DNA from 2 places in the Thioclava litoralis genome. Region 2 is predicted to be linked to the other one. Evidence: riboswitches for the same ligand, from Rfam matches in the RefSeq annotation. Region 2 holds a riboswitch; the other holds the start of a gene.

Region 1 (3,407 bases), on a different replicon from region 2:
CGGCTTCGTGTGGGAATGGGCGCGGGAATACCGCATCCGCTCGCGCGGCGCACAAGAGGCCCGTAAGGCCAAGGCGCTGGAGCGTGAGCTGGGGCATCTCAAGCAGCGCCATGAAGGCCCGCAGGATGATGTTCTGGCGGTTCTGGAGCGCGCGCCCTCGGCCCGCTGATCCTCTATGGCCCCCCGCGTCAAAATCTGCGGTCTTAGCAAGCCCGCCCATGTCGAGGCCGTATCCCGGAGTGGTGCGGCCTATGCTGGTTTTGTCTTCTTCCCGAAGTCGCCGCGCAATGTGACGATTGCTCAGGCGCGCGAGCTGGCGTTGATGGTGCCGCTGGGCGTGGCCAAGGTCGCGCTGGTGGTCAATGCAACGGATGCCGAGCTTGATGCCATCACGGCGCAAGTTCCCCTTGATATGCTCCAGCTTCACGGCAAGGAAACGCCCGAGCGTGTGGCCGAGATACGTGCCCGCTATGGTCTGCCGGTGATGAAGGCCCTGGGCGTGGCCGAGCCTTCGGACCTAGAGGCGATCCCCGCCTATGAGGCCGTGGCCGACCAGATCCTTGTGGATGCCAAAGCCCCGAAAGGGGCCGCTTTGCCCGGCGGTAACGGGCTGTCGTTCGACTGGACGCTGATTGCGGGACGCAAATGGTCCAAGCCGTGGATGCTGGCGGGCGGGCTGACCCCCGAGAATGTCGCCTTGGCGATTGCGCGCACAGGGGCCAATCAGCTGGATGTGTCTTCGGGTGTCGAGTCCGCGCCCGGAGTGAAAGAGGCGTCTCTTATCAAAGACTTCGTTGCGGCGGCGGGCGCTGCCTGAGCGGTTTTGGCCAGCCTTGCACAGCGCCAATCTGTGAATAGCCATTGACGGCGCATCTTATTTCGGCAAATCTCCGGCCCTGTCAGGGGAGTCCCGCCTAAGGGACTGAGAGGCTGATTGGAAGCAATTCCGGTGACGCGACCCTTTGAACCTGACCCAGTTGATGCTGGCGTAGGAAGACCGAAGGGCAATTCCGCATTCCATATCCTATGGGCGGTCCTTTCGGGCCGCTTTGGCCCTTGCGGCCCGCAGTGGCCTATTCCCTCGCAGTTTTTGGTTGGGTCTTTTCGAAAGAGGAGACCGACATGAAAGATATCGTCCCGACGATTACCACCGGCGCGCTGATCGGCTCGCGCAAGGTGCATAAGGAAGGCCAGATCCACGCGCTGCGCGTGCCCATGCGCGAGATCGAGATCTCGAACGAGGAGGCGCTGTGCGTCTATGACAGCTCGGGCCCCTATACCGACCCGCTGGCCGAGATCGACATTACCAAGGGCCTGCCCGAGACCCGTGGCGGCTGGCTGCAGGCGCGCGGCGAGATCGAGGAATATGAGGGCCGCGCCATCACCGATGCCGATAACGGCTTTGCCAAGGGCGACCGCCTCGTGGCGCCGTTCCCCGTGCAGCGTCCGCCGCTGCGCGCGATTGGTGACCGCGCCGTGACGCAGCTCGCCTATGCGCGGGCAGGGGTGATCACCCCCGAGATGGAATTCGTCGCCATCCGCGAGAATGAGGGCCGTATGGCCGCCTATACCCGCGATGGTGACCCGATGGGCGCGAACCTCCCCGATCTGGTGACGCCGGAATTCGTGCGTCAGGAAATCGCGGAAGGCCGCGCGATCATCCCCGCCAATATCAACCACCGCGAGCTTGAGCCGATGATCATCGGGCGCAACTTCAAGGTGAAGATCAACGCCAATATCGGCAATTCGGCAGTGACCTCCTCGATGGAAGAGGAAGTCGAGAAAATGGTCTGGGCGATCCGCTGGGGCGGGGACACGGTGATGGACCTCTCGACGGGGCGCAATATCCACAATATCCGCGACTGGATCATCCGCAACGCGCCAGTGCCGATCGGCACGGTGCCGCTGTATCAGGCGCTGGAAAAGGTCGGCGGCGTGGCCGAGGATCTGACATGGGAGATCTTCCGCGACACGCTGATCGAACAGGCAGAGCAGGGGGTCGATTACTTCACCATCCATGCGGGCGTGCGTCTGCATATGATCCCGATGACCGCCAAACGCGTCACGGGGATTGTGTCGCGCGGTGGGTCGATCATGGCGAAATGGTGCCTGCATCATCACCGCGAAAGCTTCCTTTACGAGCATTTCGACGAGATCTGCGACATCTGCCGCCGCTATGATGTCAGCTTCTCGCTGGGGGACGGCCTGCGTCCGGGCTCGATTGCCGATGCCAATGACGAGGCGCAATTTGCCGAGCTGCGCACCTTGGGCGAGCTGACCAAGATCGCATGGGCCAAGGATTGTCAGGTGATGATCGAAGGGCCGGGCCATGTGGCCATGCACAAGATCAAGGCCAATATGGACGAGCAGCTCAAGCACTGCCACGAGGCGCCCTTCTACACGCTTGGACCGCTGACCACCGATATCGCGCCGGGCTATGACCATATCACCTCGGCCATTGGTGCTGCGATGATCGGTTGGTTCGGCACGGCGATGCTGTGCTATGTGACGCCCAAGGAACACCTTGGCCTGCCCGACCGCGACGATGTGAAGACGGGGGTGATCACCTATAAGCTGGCCGCCCATGCCGCCGATCTTGCCAAGGGCCATCCGGGGGCGCAGCGCCGCGATGACGCGATCAGCCGTGCGCGGTTTGAATTCCGCTGGGAAGATCAGTTCAACATCGGGCTCGACCCCGATACCGCGCGCGAGATGCATGACGAGACCATGCCCGCGCAGGCGCATAAGGTGGCGCATTTCTGTTCGATGTGCGGGCCGAAATTCTGCTCCATGAAGATCAGCCATGACATCCGCGCCGAGGCCCAGCGGCAGGAGGGCATGGGCAAGATGGCCGAGAAATTCCGCGAGGGCGGGGCGCTTTACATCCCCGAACCGACCGAAGGCTAACGCCTAAAACTGTGGGCGCAGAAATTTTTGTGCGCCCACAGTGCCGCATTCGAAATATTGCTCTCGTTTTTATGACTGAGGCGCAGGTTTTCTGTGCGCCAGATCACGGCTGCCCGCCTTGCGAAGGCTTCCGTTAGGCGCTAACGCTGCGTTCAGGCCCTTTGGGCATTCTATTTCACGCGGCCACGCAAGGGCGTGATCCGCCAGACGAGACGCAGGAGACGAAAAATGGACTGGACGAAAGTGCTCGCACGCCGCGCGGGCCGGATGAAAGCCTCGGAGATCCGTGAGCTGCTGAAACTTCTCGACCAGCCCGATATCATCTCTTTCGCGGGCGGTATTCCCGACCCCGATCTGTTCCCGTCGCAAGCCTATTCCGACGCTTTTGCCGCCACGATGGCCGATAATAACGGCCATGCGGCGTTGCAATATTCGGTCTCCGAAGGCTATCGCCCGCTGCGCGAATGGCTTGTGGGCGAGATGGAAAAGATCGGCGTGCC
Region 2 (3,407 bases):
CGCTTGCGCGCCTGTCACAGACGCGGGTGGCGCGGCTTTACCGCGCACGGGCGCGGGGGCTGCCGCCCTTGGGGATGCTGGCGCTGATCGCGCTTCTGGCGGCGGTGCTGGTGGGGGCGTCAATGGCGCTGTCGGGCCTGCCGTGGCTGACGCTCGGGGCCTTGGGCGGGGTGGCAGGGGCGCTGGCTTTGCTGGCGCTGACGGGCTGGCTGACGAAACGTCTGGCGGCCCGCGTGCAGCGGATCGTGCGGGGTGCGCCTGCGCTGCGGGTGGCGTTGGCGGGGATTTCCGGCCCGAACTCCGAGGCGCTGCCGGTGGTGCTGTCGCTGGGGCTGGGGCTTTCGGTCCTGTCGGCCATCGGGCAGGTGGATGCGGGGCTGCGCAATGCGATTGCGACCGACCTGCCAAAACAGGCACCGGCCTTTTTCCTGCTGGACATCCAACCCGACCAGCTTGCGCCTTTCACCGCGCAGATGCAGGCCGATCCGCAGGTGGAGCGCGTCGAGACCACGCCCATGCTGCGTGGTGTGATCACGCGGATCAACGACAGACCTGCCCGCGAGGGCCGCCCCGACCACTGGGTCTTGCGCGGTGACCGTGGCGTGACCTATGCCGCCACCCCGCGCGAGAAAATCGTGGCGGGCCAGTTCTGGGCCCCCGATGATCAAGGCCCGCCGCAGATCAGCTTTGCCGCAAAGGAGGCGCAGGAGCTTGGGCTGAAGCTGGGCGACAGGCTGACCGTCAATATCCTTGGCCGCGACATCACCGCGCCGATCACCTCGCTGCGCGATGTCGATTTCTCGACGGCGGGGATCGGCTTTGTGATCACCTTCAACCCTGCGGCTCTGGCGGGCGCGCCGCATACCCATCTGGCCACACTCTACGCCCCCGAAACCGCCGAACCCGAGATCCTGCGGCATCTGGCGCAGGCCTTCCCCAATGTCACCGCCGTGCCCGTGCGCGAAGCCATTGGCCGCCTGACCGAGGCGCTGCAGACGATTGCCCGCGCCACCTCGCTTGCGGCCAGCGTGACGCTGGTGACGGGGGTGATCGTGCTGATCGGGGCCTCTGCGGCAGGCGAGGCCCGCCGCGCATGGGAGGCGGCGCTGTTGAAAACGCTAGGCGCCAGCCGTGGCCGTATTCTGCTGGCGTTCCTGCTGCGCGCGCTGATCCTTGGCGGTGTGGCGGGGCTGGTGGCTGTCGGGGCGGGGGCGCTGGCGGGCTGGGCGGTGCTTACGCAGGTGATGGAGCTGGGCTATCACATGGCGTGGACACCGGCGCTTGTCATCCTGTTTACCGGCATGGCGGCGGCGCTGCTGGCGGATCTGATGTTTGTGATCAGGCCCCTGCGGGTGCGGCCTGCGCGGATCTTGCGGCAGGCCGATTGAAAGACCTCTTGTATCGCTGCGCCGCGAGGTCTAGCTTGGCGCAAATCCGTTGGGGTGCCCCTATGAGGGGCTGAGAGGCGTCACGCCAACCCATCGAACCTGATCCGGCTTGTATCGGCGTAGGGAACGGAACCAAAGCGATGGGTGCAGCCTTTCTGCATCCCCTTTTTCCGCCCGTGCCGAGATGCCGGGAAATTGGAGGAAGGGATATGGTCGCGAAACTTCTCAGTATCGCAGGATCGGATTCGGGCGGCGGCGCGGGGCTTCAGGCCGATCTCAAGGCGGCTTCGGCGCTGGGGGTCTATGCCATGAGCGCCGTCACCGCCGTGACCGCGCAGAACACGCGCGGGGTGACGGATGTGGTGCTGATGTCGCCCTCTATGCTGCGCGCCCAGATCCGCGCCTGCCTGGACGATATCGGGGCCGATGCGATCAAGATCGGCATGCTGGGCTCGGCCGAGCTGGTGCGGGTGGTGGCCGAAGAGATCGCGGGATTTGCAGGGCCTGTGGTGCTGGACCCCGTGATGATTGCCAAATCCGGTGATGCGCTGCTGGCCAAAGAGGCCGTGGCGGCGCTGACATCCGACCTGCTGCCGCTGGCAAGCCTGCTGACCCCGAACCTGCCCGAGGCCGCCTGTCTTCTGGGCCTGCCCGAGGCGCAGGAGGCCGATGAGGCGCAGGCCCGCGCGCTGCGGGCGCTTGGCCCGAAGGCGGTGCTTCTGAAGGGCGGGCATGCAACGGGGCCTGTCTGCACCGATCTTCTTCTGGCCGAGCAGGTCTCTTATTTCACCGCGCCCCGCTGTGTCACGCGTCACACGCATGGCACGGGCTGTTCGCTGGCCTCGGCCGTGGCGGCGGGGCTGGCACTGGGGCAGCCGCTGCCGCAGGCGGTGGTGCGCGCGCATGGCTGGCTGCAGGGCGCGATCCGTGCCGCTCAGGGGTTGCAGATCGGGCAGGGCCACGGGCCGGTGCATCATTTCCACGAAATCTGGCCGATGGAGGCTCTGGCATGAGCATCGATTTCACCATTCTGGGCGCGGGCGTGGCCGGGCTGACCACCGCGCAGGAACTGACCACGCGCGGGGCACGGGTGCAGATCATCGACCCGCATGGCGCCCCCGGACCGCATGGCTGTAGCTGGTGGGCAGGGGGGATGCTGGCACCCCATTGCGAAAGCGAGATCAGCGACGAGATCGTGGTGCGCCACGGCCTGCGCGCGGCCGACTGGTGGGCCAAGGCAGGGGTGCCGGTGACCCATCGGGGCACTCTGGTGGTGACGCTGGCGCGCGACCGGCGCGAGCTGGACCGTTTTGCGCGCCGCACCGATGGCCATTGCTGGCTGGATGCGGCGGGCATTGCCGCGCTGGAACCCGATCTGGCCGACCGCCATGAACGGGGCCTGTTCTTCGGGACCGAGGCCCATATCGAACCGCGCGTGGCGCTGGCCGTCCTGCGCGAGGGGCTTGCGGACAAGGGTGTCGAGATCATGCCCGACGCGCCGCATCAGGGACGGCTTGTCGATTGTCGCGGGCTGGAGGCGCGCGACCACCTGCCCGCCCTGCGCGGGGTGCGCGGGGAAATGGTGGTGCTGCGCTGCCCGCAGATCGGGCTGTCGCGCCCCGTGCGGCTGCTGCATCCGCGCTATCCGCTGTATATCGTGCCACGGGGCAACGGGATCTTCATGCTGGGGGCGTCACAACTGGAAGGCGACAGCCGCGGACCATCGACCCTGCGCTCGACGGTCGAGCTGCTCAATGCCGCCTTCGCGCTGCATCCGGCCTTTGCCGAGGCCGAGGTGCTGGAGCTTGGGGCCAATGCCCGCCCCGGATTTGCCGATAACATTCCGCGCGTGGTGGTCGGCGCGGACCGCGTTTTTGTCAACGGGCTGTTCCGTCATGGCTATCTGATGTCACCCGCGCTGGCGATGACCGCCGCCGATTATCTGCTGGACGGGCAAAACTCGGAACTTTTGCTGTCTGAACCCCTGCTACAGGAGGCCCCATGCGCCTGATCGTCAAC

What was found. A riboswitch is a leader RNA that binds a small molecule or an ion and turns the genes downstream of it on or off. The one in region 2 is predicted to bind thiamine pyrophosphate.
Region 1: it holds a riboswitch for thiamine pyrophosphate, as region 2 does, so the genes downstream of both, thiC (phosphomethylpyrimidine synthase ThiC) here and thiD (bifunctional hydroxymethylpyrimidine kinase/phosphomethylpyrimidine kinase) in region 2, are expected to answer to the same signal.

What each region holds. Positions count from the first base shown of each region.
Region 1 covers NZ_CP135445.1:248,447-251,853, forward strand. The annotation lists gene RPE78_RS16965 (LapA family protein) at 1-169, shown strand, start outside; gene RPE78_RS16970 (phosphoribosylanthranilate isomerase) at 176-817, shown strand; TPP riboswitch at 892-1,012, shown strand; gene thiC (phosphomethylpyrimidine synthase ThiC) at 1,123-2,907, shown strand; gene RPE78_RS16980 (PLP-dependent aminotransferase family protein) at 3,136-3,407, shown strand, end outside.
Region 2 covers NZ_CP135443.1:910,111-913,517, reverse strand. The annotation lists gene RPE78_RS04450 (ABC transporter permease) at 1-1,388, shown strand, start outside; TPP riboswitch at 1,429-1,531, shown strand; gene thiD (bifunctional hydroxymethylpyrimidine kinase/phosphomethylpyrimidine kinase) at 1,598-2,401, shown strand; gene RPE78_RS04440 (FAD-dependent oxidoreductase) at 2,398-3,399, shown strand; gene thiS (sulfur carrier protein ThiS) at 3,390-3,407, shown strand, end outside.